Regions from separate parts of the Streptomyces sp. G45 genome, predicted to be linked through region 1. Evidence: riboswitches for the same ligand, from Rfam matches in the RefSeq annotation. Region 1 holds a riboswitch; each other region holds the start of a gene.
The links. Region 1 has a riboswitch for cobalamin ahead of ACOBQU_RS24300 (CbtB domain-containing protein). Riboswitches for the same ligand answer to the same signal wherever they lie in the genome.
Positions count from the first base shown of each region.

Region 2: another riboswitch for cobalamin. It lies ahead of metE (5-methyltetrahydropteroyltriglutamate--homocysteine S-methyltransferase); the one in region 1 lies ahead of ACOBQU_RS24300 (CbtB domain-containing protein).
Region 3: another riboswitch for cobalamin. It lies ahead of ACOBQU_RS28170 (ABC transporter substrate-binding protein); the one in region 1 lies ahead of ACOBQU_RS24300 (CbtB domain-containing protein).
Region 4: another riboswitch for cobalamin. It lies ahead of ACOBQU_RS12950 (ribonucleoside-diphosphate reductase subunit alpha); the one in region 1 lies ahead of ACOBQU_RS24300 (CbtB domain-containing protein).

Region 1 is NZ_JBMUZU010000001.1:5,756,501-5,760,302, forward strand. Features, by position in the region: gene ACOBQU_RS24285 (hypothetical protein) at 1-297, shown strand, start outside; gene ACOBQU_RS24290 (class F sortase) at 307-984, shown strand; gene ACOBQU_RS24295 (CbtA family protein) at 981-1,709, opposite strand; gene ACOBQU_RS24300 (CbtB domain-containing protein) at 1,826-2,053, opposite strand; cobalamin riboswitch at 2,087-2,233, opposite strand; gene ACOBQU_RS24305 (ANTAR domain-containing protein) at 2,560-3,438, opposite strand; gene ACOBQU_RS24310 (glycoside hydrolase family 6 protein) at 3,597-3,802, shown strand, end outside.
Region 2 is NZ_JBMUZU010000001.1:8,497,291-8,501,092, reverse strand. Features, by position in the region: gene ACOBQU_RS36335 (FAD-dependent monooxygenase) at 1-1,365, opposite strand, end outside; cobalamin riboswitch at 1,714-1,937, shown strand; gene metE (5-methyltetrahydropteroyltriglutamate--homocysteine S-methyltransferase) at 2,105-3,802, shown strand, end outside.
Region 3 is NZ_JBMUZU010000001.1:6,671,820-6,675,621, forward strand. Features, by position in the region: gene ACOBQU_RS28155 (asparaginase) at 1-710, shown strand, start outside; gene ACOBQU_RS28160 (helix-turn-helix domain-containing protein) at 787-1,650, shown strand; gene ACOBQU_RS28165 (VOC family protein) at 1,655-2,146, shown strand; cobalamin riboswitch at 2,222-2,347, shown strand; gene ACOBQU_RS28170 (ABC transporter substrate-binding protein) at 2,496-3,539, shown strand; gene ACOBQU_RS28175 (FecCD family ABC transporter permease) at 3,536-3,802, shown strand, end outside.
Region 4 is NZ_JBMUZU010000001.1:3,232,916-3,236,717, reverse strand. Features, by position in the region: gene ACOBQU_RS12950 (ribonucleoside-diphosphate reductase subunit alpha) at 1-2,067, opposite strand, end outside; cobalamin riboswitch at 2,204-2,326, opposite strand; gene ACOBQU_RS12945 (GNAT family N-acetyltransferase) at 2,544-3,041, opposite strand; gene ACOBQU_RS12940 (hypothetical protein) at 3,094-3,756, opposite strand; gene mctP (monocarboxylate uptake permease MctP) at 3,783-3,802, opposite strand, start outside.

The DNA.
Region 1 (3,802 bases):
GCGCTGGCGGGGACGGCCCGGGTCAGACAGGGCGTCTCCGGCACCTACGAGATCACCGTCACCTGCGACGGCCACCCGCACCAGGGCGTGGGCACCGTCCAGGTGACCGGCGCGGGCCCCACCCCCGTCTCCCCGGTGCGCGCGGGCGGCGGCGGCACCGCCCCCCTGACCCCCACGGTCGCCACGGCGGAGGAGGCCGGACCCGGCAGGCGCCACGCCGTCGTGGGCCTGGTGCTCGCCGGTGCGGCGGCCGTCGCCGTGGCGCTGCGCAGCGTCCGTCGGCGCCGCCCCGAGTGAGCCGCCGCCATGACCGGGCCGGAGCCCGACGGCGGCCCCCCGCACGGCACGAGCCGTCTCGTCATGGGGACGGCCTGGGCGGTGCTCCTGGTGGGCCTGTGGCTGTGGGGCAACGAGATCACCGACGTACGCGGCGGGCTCTCCGATCCGACGACCGGTGACGTCGCCGCCGTGGGCCGCCCCGCCGGGGTCGACCTGCCGCGCGCCCACGACCCCCTGGACCCCGCGCGCCCGCAGCGCGTCGACGTGCCGTCCCTCGGCGTACGCGCCCCGGTCGTGGCCCGCGGCCTCGACCCGCGCGGCGCGATCGACCCGCCGCCGTACGCGCAGCCCGGCGTCGTCGGCTGGTACGGAGGCGGCGTGCGGCCCGGTGCCGCCGGGCCCGCCCTGCTCGTCGGGCACGTGGACACCGAGACCCGGCCCGCGGTCTTCTACCACCTGAGCGCGGTGCGCCCCGGCGAGAAGATCCGCGTGACCCGCGACGACGGCTCCCTCGCCGAGTTCACCGTGGACGACGTCCAGGTGCTCGGCGGGAACGACTTCGACGCGCGGCGGGCCTACGGGCCCCGGGAGGCAGGACGGGCCGAGCTGCGCCTGATCACCTGCGGCGGCACCTTCGACCGGGCCAGCCGCACCTACTCGGCGAACGTCGTCGTCTCCGCCTACCTCACCGGGGTGGACCGCTAGCCCTCGGCGGCACTCCGGGTGCCGCGCAGCGCGCGCAGCCCCAGGCCGCCGAAGACCGCCGCGAACACCGCCCACAGCAGCACGTGCGACGCCAGGGACAGCATCCGGAAGTCCCACAGCAGCGTCGGGCTGACCGGCACCGGGTCCGGGTTGTCCGGCAGCGCCCACAGCAGCGCGAGGACCGCCACTGCCGTCACGGCCGCCGCGCCCTGGCGCACCGGCAGCGGGCGGTGCGCCAGGCGCACGTACACCTGCCACACCAGGAACATGCCGAGCACGCTCACGGCGACCGCGCCCAGCCACATCTCCTGCCGGTCGCCGACCGTGCCGGAGTCGCCGACGCCCGGCGGGTTCGCCGGATAGCGCAGCGCCGGGAACAGGGACACGGCGCAGAACGCCGCCGCGCAGCAAGCGAGCGCCCTCGGCCAGGGGTGCGCGCGCGGGTCGCGCCGGTGCACGACGGCGTATGCGACGGCGAACAGCACGCCGATCGCGAGGCCCGCGACGACCAGGGCGATGACCAGGCCCGCGTGCTGGGTCGAGCGCGAGAACAGCTCCTCGTGGTGCTGCACCGCGCCGCCCGCGGGCTCGTGCTCGTGGGAGCGGGCCTCCTCCGCGCGGATCGCCCTGTCCATCAGGGGCTCGGCGAGCAGCAGCGAGAACAGACCGGCGGCGAGCCCGCCGAGGCCCCCGGCCGCGAGGCCGCGGCCGAGCAACGACAGCACGGGCGAGGCCGTGACCGGGGCGGACGCGGAGTCAGGGGGGCCGGTGGGTGAAGTCCGGGGAGCGGTGAGGGAGTTCGGGGAGTCAGGGGACGACGTCATGGCGCGCGCGGCCCCGATCAGTGGCAGGGGGCACCGAAGAGGTGCCGTCCGTCGTGCGCGAACTCGTGCAGGTAGTCGCCGGTCGCCGAGACCAGCGAGCCGTTGTCCATGAAGACGGCGTACAGCGCGATCAGCGCCACGATCGCGGCGGCCGCCGCGATCAGCCAGTCGCGGGTCTGGATGGTCGCGGACTGTACGGCGGCGTGCTCGGACTGTGGTGCGGTGTGCGCGGCGGAAGCGGACATGCCGTCACTCTCCTTCTGGGGTTTCCACGCCCCATGGCAGGAGGACGACGGGTCAGTTCCTGACTTCCCCGCGCGCCGACAGCACGCGCCCGGGGTCACAGTGGCGGGACCGTCCCGGAGTCGCACCGGGTTCCTGGCAACCGTCGCCTCGATGTATGGACTTGTCGCCGGGAGAGTCCCAGGTGGTCATGGACACTGTCAACCAGGTCAAGTGAGCCGGGCGGCGGCGCACAGGCGCCCGGAGCGGGCGCGCGCGCCCGCGCGCGTGTGGCGCCCGGAACGTGTGCGGTGGGCCGGGACGCACCTGGCCCGGTCAACGACCCGCTCCCCCTGGAGCCGCCGACCGGGCTGGTCCTCGACCGCGCGCGCACGAGCTGCGGGAGGAACCCGGCGTCGGCGCGGGAGGCCTTGGTGGTCCGCTCCCCGACGCGGGGCGCGGTCCTCGGTCAACTCAGGCCGGGGGCTTGGGCCGTGTAGCTGACTCTAGAGCGGAAGGCGACCGCGGCCTAGGGGCGTTTGACGCCAGCACCCGGGCCGCCCGCACCGTCCCGGCCGGGGCGGGTGCCGTCCCCGCTCGCGCGGGCGACCCCGTCCGTGCGGGCCACCCCGTCCGCGCGGGCCCCGTCGCCCCGCAGCACCGCGTCGTCGAGCGTCCCCTCGATCACCGCCTGGGCGACCGCGTCCATCACCAGGCGCTCGCGGCGCGCGTACCGCCGCAGCGTGTCGAACGCGCCGTCGAGCCCCGACCCCCAGCGCTCGGCGAGGATGCCCTTGGCCTGCTCGATGCGGATGCGGCTGGTCAGGGCCGACTGGAGCTGCTGCGCCAGCACCCGGTACGAGGCGTACGTACGGTGGTTGCGCAGCCCGACCGCGGCGGCCTCGGCGAGCGCCCGGGCGAGTTCCACTCCGCCGTCGCCCGCGCCCCCGCGCGCCCCCGCGGGGTCGGCCCGCGGGACGAACACGTTCAGGGCGCCGAACACGTCGTCGCGCTCCCGCAGCGGCACCGCGAACGTGCAGGCCACGCCCCGCGCGCGGGCCCGCGCCGTGAAGGCGGGCCAGCGCACCAGCGCGTCGCCGGAGCCGAGCCGCACCGGCGGCACCGCCCGGCCGCTGCCGTACGCCTCGACGCAGGGCCCGCCGCGCCGCTGCGCCTCGAGCAGCTCCCGCGCCAGCTCGCCCCCGCGGCGGCTCACCGCCAGGCGCGCCCCGCCGTCCGCCGCGTCCGGGTCCGCGTACATCACCCCCGCGGCGAGGGCGTCGAGGAGTTCGGCGCAGTGCTGGCTCACGCGGCCCAGGTGCCGCCCCGCGTCGAAGTCGTCGCTGACCGTGTCGACGGCCTCGACGAGGGCCCGGGCCAGCTGGAGCTGTGAGGCGCGGTCGGGCATGGGCGTTCCCTTCTCCACCGCCCCCCACGGCAGCTCGCCTACCCCGCTTCCGGACGCTGTAACAGCTCTCCAACAGGTGCCTTCGCGCATCCGTCCGCCCTCGTGGGGCGCACTGTGTTATGTCAGGATTGACCACTGAACCGTGCGCCCAAGGGGGAGTGGATGTACCGCAACAACACAGGTCGCGTACGGGGGATCGCGGCCCGGGGACGGCGGCTCCGGCGCTCCTGGCGGGCGCGGCCCTGCTGCTCTCCGCCCTCTCGGGGTGCTCGTCCGACGGCGGTGACGGCGAGGGCGAGGGGGACGGCGCGACGCGCCCGGTGCAGCAGCGCCCGAAGGACGAGGCGCCGTTCTGGGTCAACCC
Region 2 (3,802 bases), 2.7 Mb from region 1:
CCGGTCCGACCAGCCCGCCACCGACAGGTGCCCGGTCTGGTCGAGAAGGATGCCGCGGCCGCCGCGCATCAGCTCGTACAGGCGGCCCCGCTTGAGCCGTACGTCCTTCATCCGGCGGCCCAGCAGCTCGTGCCCCTCGTCCACGCCGTGACCCTCGGTCAGGTCACCGCCCTCGCCCAGGTCACCGCCCTCACCCGGGTCACCGCTCCCGCCCAGGTCATAGCGGACCCCGATCGCCGTGATGATGCCGGTCACGTACCGGTTCACCTCCTCGAAGTCCATCAGCGTCGAGAACAGCTCCCGCAGCGCCGTCGCACCCGGGTCGGTGCCCAGCAGGGCCATCTGCGCGCGGGTGTTGTCGAGGACGCGGGCCCCCACCGGGTGCCGCTCCGCGTGGTAGCTGTCGAGAAGGCCCTCCGGCGCCCGGCCGTTGACCTCGGCGGCCAGCTTCCAGCCCAGGTTGAACGCGTCCTGCACGCCCAGGTTGAGCCCCTGGCCGCCGGTCGGCGGATGGATGTGCGCCGCGTCCCCGGCCAGCAGCACCCGGCCGACGCGGTAGCGCTCGGCCTGCCGCGTGGCGTCGGTGAACCGGGACAGCCAACGCGGCGTGTGCGCCCCGAAGTCGGTGCCCGCGACGGCCCGCAGCCGCGCCTTGAACTCCTCCAGGGTCGGCCCCGCGCCGCGGTCCTCCGCCACACCCTCGGCGGGCACGATGATCCGGTACACGCCCTTGTTCCCGTCCACGTCGGGAAGGACGCCGAACCGCAGCTGGGTCCTGCGGACCTCCTCGACGACGGCGGCGACCGCCTCCGGGGCCTCGGTCACCTCCATGTCCCCGAGCAGCGTCTCGACCTTGGCGGGCTCACCGGGGAAGCCGACGCCGAGCAGCTTGCGCACCGTGCTGCGCCCGCCGTCGCAGCCGACGGCGTAGCGGGCGCGCAGGCTCGTGCCGTCGGCCAGTTCGAGGTTCACGCCGTCCTCGTCCTGGCTCAGCCCGACCACCGTGTGGCCGCGCCGGATCTCGGCGCCGAGTTCGCACGCCCACTCCTCCAGCAGCCGCTCGGTGACCGGCTGCGGCGTGGCCAGACCGTACGGGTGAGCGGTGTCCATCCCTGCGGGCCACGGCTTCATGATGCCGCCGAAGAGGCCTCCGACCTGGAACGTCTCGCTGGCCGCGCGGAACCGGTCGAGCAGGCCCCGCTGATCCATGATCTCGACGCTGCGCGCGTGCAGGCCACGCCCGCGGGACTGCCCGGACGGCTCGGTCAGCTTGTCGAGGACGACGGTGCGCACTCCCGCGAGACGCAGCTCACCGGCCAGCATCAGCCCGGTGGGCCCGGCGCCGACAACGACCACGTCGATCATGAGAACTCCCGTTTACGCAGGTCATGGCTGTAGGCCAGGCATTCTGCGGCAGGGCGGGGGCCTTGCCGCAAGGCCCCCCGTGCGCTATACGTTGAGAGTGGCGAGGAGGCAGCGGCCCCCTCGCCTTTCTTGTGCGTCCAGCCCACGGTCCGGCCCACGCCGCCCCGACCTGGGGCCGGGGCCCGCGCGCCGTCCAAGCCCGCACCCGCACCGCCCGCCAGGCCCGCATCGGCGCCACCGCCAGGCGCGCCCCTGCACCCACACCCACGCCCACATACCCATGCGTCCGCGCGCGCCGCCCCGCATCCAGATCACGGACACCCTGTCCCACCCGCCCCGTCACCCTCTAGGCTGGCCCGTGCAGCTGGTTCGCCCCGTCCGCCAGGCGGGAGGCGTCGCAAGAGGGAACCCGGTGGGAATCCGGGACTGCCCCGCAGCGGTGAGCGGGAACGACCGCCGTCAGAAGCACTGGATCCGACGTACGGGGTCTGGGAAGCGACGGCCAGTAGGTGTCCTCACAGGGTGAGGACGTGCCCGCGAGTCCGAAGACCTGCCACCTGCCCGTGCGCGACCCGTTCGCGCGCGGACATCCCGGTGACCTCGTGGGCGGGTCGGCGTACATACCAGGCGGACGGGCGTGCCGGGCGGCACGCGCTCCCGTGCCGCCCGGTCCGTCACCCCTTCGCGCCCGCGTCCCGTCCCCGGGACCTCAGGGACTCATCTCGCGAAGGAGATCTCCGTGACCACCAAGCCCGCAGCCGCGGCAGCACGGGCCACCGTGTACGGCTACCCCCGTCAGGGACAGCACCGGGAACTGAAGAAGGCCGTCGAGGGCTACTGGAAGGGCCGCGTCACCGCGGACTCACTGCGCTCGACCGCCGCCCGACTGCGCCGCGCCACCTGGCAGCGGCTCGCCGACACCGGTGTCCACGAGGTGCCCAGCGGCGACTTCTCGTACTACGACCACGTCCTGGACACCACCGTCATGGTCGGGGCGATCCCCGAACGGCACCGCGAGGCCGTCGCGGCCGACGCGCTCGACGGCTACTTCGCCATGGCGCGCGGCACCCAGGACGTGGCGCCGCTGGAGATGACGAAGTGGTTCGACACCAACTACCACTACCTGGTGCCGGAACTGGGACCGGATACGGTGTTCACGGCCGACTCCTCCCGGCAGGTCGCGGAGTTCGGTGAGGCGAGCGCGCTCGGCCTCGCGGCCCGGCCCGTGCTCGTCGGGCCCGTCACCTACCTGCTGCTCGCCAAGCCCGCACCGGGCGTGCCCGCCGGTTTCGACCCGCTCACACTGCTCGACCGGCTGCTCCCGGTGTACGCCGAGGTCCTCGCCGACCTGCGCGCGGCGGGCGCCGAGTGGGTGCAGCTCGACGAGCCCGCCCTCGTGCAGGACCGCTCCCCCGGAGAGCTGAACGCCGCCGCCCGCGCCTACCGTGACCTGGGCGCCCTCACGGACCGGCCGAAGCTGCTGGTCGCCTCGTACTTCGACCGGCTCGGCGAGGCCCTGCCCGTCCTGGCCAAGGCCCCCGTCGACGGGCTCGCCCTGGACTTCACGGGACCCGCGGCCGCCAACCTGGACGCCCTCGCCGCGGTCGGCGGGCTGCCCGGCAAGCGCCTGGTCGCGGGCGTCGTCGACGGCCGCAACGTCTGGGTCAACGACCTGGAGGCGTCCCTGGCCGCGCTGGGCACCCTGCTGGGCCTCGCCGACCGCGTCGACGTGGCCGCCTCCTGCTCCCTGCTGCACGTGCCGCTCGACGCGGCCGCCGAGCGGGACATCGCGCCGCAGATCCTGCGCTGGCTGGCCTTCGCCCAGCAGAAGACCGCCGAGGTCGTCACCCTCGCCAAGGGCCTCGCCCAGGGCACCGGCGCGATCGCCGCCGAACTCGCCGCCAACCGCGCCGACCTGGACTCCCGCGCCCGTTCCCCGATCACGTACGACTCCGCCGTGCGGGCCCGCGCCGCCGCCGTCACCGCGGCCGACGCCCGCCGCTCACCCGCGTACGCCGAGCGCGCCGCCGCGCAGCGCGCCCACCTCGGTCTGCCGCTGCTGCCCACCACGACCATCGGGTCCTTCCCGCAGACCGCTGAACTGCGCGCCGCCCGCGCCGACCTGCGCGCGGGCCGGACCGACCAGGCCGACTACGAGGAGCGCGTGCGGGCCGAGGTCCAGGAGGTGGTGTCCTTCCAGGAGAAGGCGGGCCTGGACGTGCTGGTGCACGGCGAGGCCGAGCGCAACGACATGGTCCAGTACTTCGCCGAGCAGCTGACGGGCTACCTCGCCACGCGGCACGGCTGGGTGCAGTCGTACGGCACGCGCTACGTCCGGCCGCCGGTCCTCGCCGGTGACGTCTCCCGCCCCGAGCCGATGACGGTCCGCTGGACGGCCTACGCCCAGTCCCTCACCGAACGCCCCGTCAAGGGCATG
Region 3 (3,802 bases), 920 kb from region 1:
AGACGGCGTTCCTGCTCGACGTGGTGTGCGCGCCCGGCACCCCGGTGGCCGTCACGGGCGCGATGCGCCGCCCGGACCTGCCCGGCGCGGACGGCCCCGCGAACCTCGCCGCCGCCCTCGCGGTCGCCGCCGACCCGGGCTGCCGGGGCCTCGGCGTGGTCACGGTCCTCGCCGACGAGATCCACGCCGCGCGCCACGTCCGCAAGGCGCACACGACGTCGCTCACCACGTTCGCCTCGCCCGGCGCGGGCCCCCTCGGCCGGGTCGTGGAGGGCGTCCCGCGCATCCTGCTCAGACCCCAGGGGCCCACGGTGGAGCGCCCGTTGCGGCTGCGCGAGCCCGCCCGCGTCGCGCTGGTCACCCTCAGCATCGGCGACGGCGGCGAACTGCTCGACGCCGTCGACGACCGCTTCGACGGCCTGGTCGTCGCCGCGTTCGGCGCCGGACACGCGCCGAAGTGGCTGGTCGAGCCGCTCGCCAAGCTCGCCGACCGCATCCCCGTCGTCCTGGCCTCCCGCACCGGCGCGGGCCCGCTGCTCAGCGAGACCTACCGCGGCCCCGGCTCCGAGGCCGACCTGCTCTCCCGCGGCCTGCTCTCCGCGGGCCCCCTCGACGCCCCCAAGGCCCGGCTGCTGCTGTACGCGCTCCTCGCGGACGGCGCCGACCGGGAGGCGACCCGGGCCGCCTTCCGCCGCCTCCAGCACGGCTGACGCACGGACGCACGGACGCGGGGGCACGGGCGGCGGAGGGGCGCGCACGGGCCGGGCACGCGGCCACAATGGACCCATGGGCCCCGCCACCAGCGAGTTCGTCCGCGCCACCCCGCCCCCGTACGGCGGCGGGGTCGTCTCCGCCGTGGGCTACCGGAGCCGGGGCCAGACCCCGGGCCTGCACCGGGGCCTGCCGTCCCCGTACCTGACGCTGATCTTCTCGCTCGACGGGCCCGTCGTCACCGGCGCCACCCCCGACCAGGCCGCCGGGCCCGGCGCCGCCCGCACCGAGATCGTCGTGGGCGGCCTGCACCAGAGCCCCGCGTACGTGGTGCGGCCCGAGCACGAGGCGGGCATCCAGCTCGCCCTGCACCCGCTCGCCGCCCGCGCCCTCCTCGGCCTGCCCGCCGCCGAACTGACCGGGCGGCTCGTCACCGACGGCACGGACGTCCTCGGGCGGGCCGCCGCCGACGTACGGGAGCAACTGTGCGCGGCCGACACCTGGGGCGAGCGGTTCGCCCGCCTGAACGCCTACCTGGCCCGCCGCGCGGCCGACGGGTCCGGCGCGGTGCGGCCGGAGGTCGCCGAGGCCTGGGCCTGGCTCGCCCGGCGCCGCGGCGCGGGCACGCTGCCCGGCCTCGCCGCGCACGTGGCGCTCAGCGAGCGCCGCCTGACCGCGCTGTTCCGCGCCGAGACCGGCGTCACCCCCAAGCAGGCCGCCCGCCTCATGCGCTTCCAGCACGCGAAGGGCCGCGCGGCCCGCGCCTTCGCCGCGGGCGCGCCCCTGGACCTCGCGCGCGTCGCCGCCGACAGCGGCTACTACGACCACTCCCACCTCGTACGGGACTTCCGCCAGTACACCGGCCTCAGCCCCAGCGCCTGGCTCGCCGAAGAGTGCCGGAATATCCAAGCCGGGGGACACCGCGACGGCGAAGACTGACCCCATGAACGACATCAACGCCGCAAACGCCACCAAAGCTGATGAAACGCACCAGAGCGGTGCGCACTCCGGCACACCCGCCGACGGCCGGAACCTGCGCGCCCCCGACGTCTGGCCCTCCCTCCAGGCCCACGACGCCCCCGCCCTGATCGACTTCCTCGTCTCCACCGTCGGCTTCCTGCGCACCGCCGTCCACGAGGACGGCGGCCGCGTCGCCCACGCCCAGCTCGACTGGCCCGAGGGCGGCGGCATCATGCTCGGCGACCACGACCCCGCGTCCTCCGCGTACTGCCTGGACCCCGGCACGTTCGGGGCGTACGTCGTCACGGACCGCGTCGACGACCTGTACCGGCGGGTCACGGCGGCGGGCGCGAAGGTGCTGCGGCCGCTCGCCGACCAGCCCTATGGCAGCCGCGAGTTCACCATCGCCGACCCCGAGGGCAACAAGTGGTCCTTCGGGACCTACCGCGGTGAGCCCCGCCCCGACCAGGGGTGACGGCCAGGGGCGACGGCCCTGCCCGCCGGGGCGGGGTGATAGCTTGCGCACGCCAGTCGCGCCCGCACCCGGGCCAGGGAATCCGGTGGGAATCCGGAACTGACGCGCAGCGGTGAGGGGGACGGGCGGGGCCAGCGGCCACTGGGCGTGCGGACGCCCGGGAAGGCGGCCCCGTCCGGACGAACTCGAGTCCGAAGACCTGCTGGCACCGCCGCCCGGGCGCCGGGCGGCGGGGTTTCGCAGACCAGGCTCCGCGCATGAGCCATGAGACCCGGGAAGTCCTGTGCCCCACGTTGTCCCGCCCGCCGTCGCCGTCGCCGTCGCCGCCGTTCACCGCCCCGCGCGGCGCGTGCGCCGTACCGCCCTGCTCGCCGCGGGGCTCGTCCTCCTCACGGCCTGCGGCGGCCCCGCCGCCCGCCACGACGACCGGGCCGGGGCCGACGGCTTCCCGGTGACCGTCACCGCCTGCGGCGCGAAGGTCCGCGTCGACGCGCCGCCCCGGCGGGCCGTCTCCCTCGACCAGGGCTCCAGCGAGATCCTGCTCTCCCTCGGCCTCGCCGACCGCATGGCCGGGACCGGCACCTGGACCGACCCGGTCCGCCCCGACCTGAAGGCGGCCAACGCCAAGGTCGAGCGCCTCGCCGACCGCTACCCCTCCCTGGAGAAGGTCCTCTCCAAGGAGCCGGACTTCGTCAGCGCGTCGTTCCTGTACACCGTCGGCAAGGGCGGCGTCGCCGACCGCGCCAAGTTCACCGGGCTCGGCGTGCCCGTCTACGTCTCGCCCACCGACTGCGCGGGCAAGGACAACAGCGGCGACGGCGACGGCAAGCGCGTGCGGACCCTCACCATGGACACCGTCTACGGCGAGATCCGCGACCTCGCCCGGATCTTCGACGTCGAGGAGCGCGGCGAACGCCTGATCGCGGACCTCAAGGCGCGCACCGCGAAGGCCGCCCGCACGGCGAAGGCCGCCCGCACGGCGAAGGCACCGAAGGGGTCCCGGACGTCCGTCGCGTACTGGTTCTCCGACTCCAAGGCCCCGTACATCGCGGGCTGCTGCGGCGCGCCCGGCGTCATCACCCGCACCCTCGGCCTGCGCAACGCCTTCGCCGACACCCGCGCCGAATGGCCCCAGGTCAACTGGGAGACCGTCGCCGACCGCGACCCGGACGTCCTGGTCATCGGCGACCTCACGCGCAAGGCGCAGTCGGCGGAGAGCGCCCGCGCGAAGATCGCGTTCCTGGAGTCCCACCCCGTCACCAGGAACCTCACCGCCGTGAAGAAGAAGCGGTACGTGCTGCTCAGCGGCCAGGCCCTGAACCCGACGATCCGCACGGTCGACGGCATCGAGCAGGTCGCGGCGGGCCTGCGGACGTTCGGCCTGGCGCGGTGAGCGCGGCGGACGTCCGGCCCCGCGCGGTGAGCGCCGCCGCGCGCGCCACCCTGCTGGGCGCCGTGGGGCTCGCCGCCCTGCTGCTGTCCGTGGCCGTCTCCGTCACCATCGGCCCGGCGGACATCTCCGTGCCGGACGTGTGGTCGGCGGTGGCCGCGCACCTCGGCTGGGGCGAGCCCGAACTCACCCCGCTGCGCGACGGGATCGTCTGGAACCTGCGCATGCCGCGCACCCTCCTCGCGGGCGTGTGCGGGGCGGGCCTC
Region 4 (3,802 bases), 2.5 Mb from region 1:
GCCCTGCACCGAGCCGTTGGACTCGCGCAGCGCCTCCCGGGTGCGGGCGTCCCACGCGCCGAGCCGCTTCAGGTCCTCGACCAGGTAGGAGTTGACCTGGAGGAACTCCCCCGACAGCGTCTCGCGCTTGAACAGGTTGGAGACCTGCGGCTCGATGCACTCGTAGACGCCCGCGATGGACGCGATGGTCGCCGTCGGGGCGATGGCGAGCAGCAGCGAGTTGCGCAGGCCGACCTTCCCGATGCGCGCCCGCAGCGCCTCCCAGCGCTCGGGCCAGGCCTGCTCGGTGTCGTAGTGGTCCGGGTGCAGCACGCCGCGCGCGGTGCGGGTCTTCTCCCAGGCGGGCAGCGGCCCGTGGCGCTCGGCCAGGTCCGCCGACGCCTCGTACGCGGCCAGCATGATCCGCTCGGCGATCCTCGTCGACAGCGCCTTGGCCTCGGGGGAGTCGAAGGGCAGGCGCAGCTGGAAGAAGACGTCCTGGAGGCCCATGGCGCCCAGGCCCACCGGGCGCCACTTGGCGTTGGAGCGCCCCGCCTGCTCGGTCGGGTAGAAGTTGATGTCCACGACGCGGTCGAGGAACGTCACGGCCGTGCGGACGGTGGCGTCGAGCCGCTCCCAGTCGATGTCCCCGGCCGCCGTGTCGACGAACGCCCCGAGGTTCACCGAGCCGAGGTTGCAGACGGCCGTCTCGCCGTCGTCGGTGACCTCCAGGATCTCCGTGCACAGGTTGGAGGAGTGCACGGTGTGGCCGGGCTCGGCGGTCTGGTTGGCCGTCCGGTTGGAGGTGTCCTTGAAGGTCATCCAGCCGTTGCCGGTCTGCGCGAGGGCGCGCATCATCCGGCCGTACAGCTCGCGCGCGGGCATGGTCTTCTGCGCGAGACCGGCCGCCTCCGCCTTCTTGTACGCCGCGTCGAACTCCTCGCCCCACAGGTCGACAAGGTCGGGCACGTCGGAGGGCGAGAACAGCGACCACTCCTGGTCGGCGGCGACGCGGCGCATGAACTCGTCGGGGATCCAGTGCGCCAGGTTCAGGTTGTGGGTGCGCCGGGCGTCCTCGCCCGTGTTGTCGCGCAGCTCCAGGAACTCCTCGATGTCGGAGTGCCAGGTCTCCAGGTAGACCGCGGCGGCGCCCTTGCGGCGGCCGCCCTGGTTGACCGCCGCCACCGACGCGTCGAGGGTCTTCAGGAACGGCACGATGCCGTTGGAGTGCCCGTTGGTGCCGCGGATCAGCGAGCCGCGCGAGCGGATGCGGGAGTACGACAGGCCGATGCCGCCCGCGTGCTTCGACAGGCGCGCCACCTGGTGGTAGCGGTCGTAGATGGAGTCCAGCTCGTCAAGCGGCGAGTCGAGCAGGTAGCAGCTGGACATCTGCGGGTGCCGGGTGCCGGAGTTGAAGAGCGTCGGCGAGGACGGCAGGTAGTCCAGGCGGCTCATCAGGCCGTACAGCGCGGCGACCTCGTCGAGCGCGCGCTCGCTGTCGTCCTCGGCGAGCCCGGCGGCCACGCGCAGCATGAAGTGCTGCGGCGTCTCGATGACCTTGCGGGTGATCGGGTGCCGCAGCAGATAGCGGCTGTGCAGGGTGCGCAGGCCGAAGTAGCCGAAGCGGCGGTCGGCGCCGTCGGCGAGGGCGGCCTCCACGAGCCCGTCGAGGCGGGCGGCGTGCCGGGCGGCGAACGCGGCGGTGCGGTCGGCGATCAGGCCCTCGCGGTGCCCCACCGCGACCGACTCGGAGAACGACGTCACGCCCTGCGACGCGGCCTCCTCGCGGATGCCGATGGTCAGCAGGCGGGCGGCGAGCCGGGAGTACGCGGGGTCCTCGGAGATGAGCCCGGCGGCGGCCTCGGTGGCGAGTTCCCTCAGCTCCGCCTCGTCGGCCTTCGCCGAGCGGCCGCGCAGCGCGGCGGCGGCGACCCGGCCGGGGTCGGCGTCGGGGAGGTCGGCGGTGAGGTCGGTCAGGGTGCGCAACAGCGCGGTACCGGGACCGTCGGTGGTCGGCGCGGACCGCTCGGCGGTCTCGTTACCGGCTGCGGCCTGCGCTGACGCGGGCTCGGCGGGCGCGATGGTCACGTGGTGCTCTCCCTCGCTCGGCTCGGGGCCTGGCGGCGGGACGAGGGCACGCGGGCGCGACCGCGCGCGGCGGTGGCGTACTGCGCGTCCTTCAGCCCACTCCACGAGGCCCGGACATCTGGCGCCCGGACCGGGCGGTACGGGCGCGCTGTCGGCAGGTCCTCGGACTGATGGGTACGCAAAAGCGCACACGTACACCGTTGCGGGACAGTTCCGGACTTGCACCGGATTCCCCTGCGGCGACAGCGAGCACGAGCATACATCTTGTGCTGGCTTCTGGAAGCGCCCCTAGATGTTGTGTCGGAGGGTGACGCAGACCTCACCGGAAGGTGCCGTCGGGCGTCAACCGCGGGGGTGCGCGCGGCGGTCCGCACGGCGGCGGGCGCGGCGGCACACGGCCCCGGCCGCACCGCCGTTCACAGCGGTCTACAGGGGCCTACGGGGGTCTACAGGGGCCTACGGCGGCCTACGGCGGTCTACAGCGGCAACGCGTAGGCGAGCAGCGGAAGGCCGGGCAGCGGCTCCCAGTCCCGGCGCGGGGCGCGGACGAAGCCCAGGCGCACGTACAGCCGCTGCGCCGCGCCCATCGCGGGCTGGGTGGACAGCACCAGCGCCGTGCGCCCGGCGGCGCGGGCTCGGCGGGCGCAGTCGCGTACGAGGGCTTCGCCCGCGCCCCGGCCGCGCGCCTCGCGGCCGACGGCCAGCATGCGGATCTCGGCCTCGCCGTCCCGGCAGATCTCGGCGAGCGGCCCGCCCGCCGACGGCACGTACGTCACGCCGCCGAGCAGCCGCTCGCCCTCGACGGCCACCAGGACCTCGGCGGCGGCGTCCCGCCCGGCCACGTCCCGCAGCTGCTCCCGGTACCCGTCGGCCTCGTCGAAGGCCAGCAGACCGGCGTCCGCGTAGACCTCGGCCGTGAGGGTGCCCAGCGCCGCGTACTCGTCCGGCCGCACCCGTCTGATGGTGATGTCCATGCGCGGCAGTGTGCCCGAGGGCGGCGGTGGCGGGCCCCGTTTTCCCGCTTCCTCAGCCGCCGACGTGCGGTGGGTCCGTCGGCGCCTGGTCGCCGAACTCCGGCAGGTCGCCGCGCTCCACGGGGGCGGTGGGTGTGCTGGGTGTGCGGGGCGTGGCGGGCGTGCCCGTGTCGCCGCCGTCCGTGGGCAGGCCCATGGGGTCCGCGGGCCTCGGCAGGATCGCGTCGAGTTCGCGGTCGTCGGCGCGGTGGGCGCGCTCGGCGGCGGCGCGCAGCACGTCCCGGCCGACGGCCCCGCGGTCGGCGGAGACCTGGACGCGCAGCCCGTTCTCGGAGCGGGCGTATTCGTGCGCCTGGCCGGTCACGCGGTACCAGCCCGGACCGTCCTTCTCGCACCTGCTGGCCGCAGGCGGGACGGTGCGGCAGTTCGCGTCGTCGACGGTGCCGCGGTCGACGCGCAGGGCGATCCGCCCGCCGCCGCGCTTGTGCACGTACGTGACCTGGAAGCCGTCGGCGCCGAGCACGCCCGCGGACTGGGTCGCCGCCGTGTACCCGTCGGCCTCGGTCACGTACACGTGCTCGACGACGGTCTGCGCCGCCCGGGCCCGCGCCTCCAACTCGGCGCGGTCCGGGGCGGATCCCGCACCGGAGTCCTCCGTACCGCACCCCGTCAGGGCGAGCAGCAGGCACACGGGCGGCAGCAGACGTCGTCTCATGGGGCCATCCTCGCGTAGGGCGCGGATCAGTGCCCGGCGCCCACCT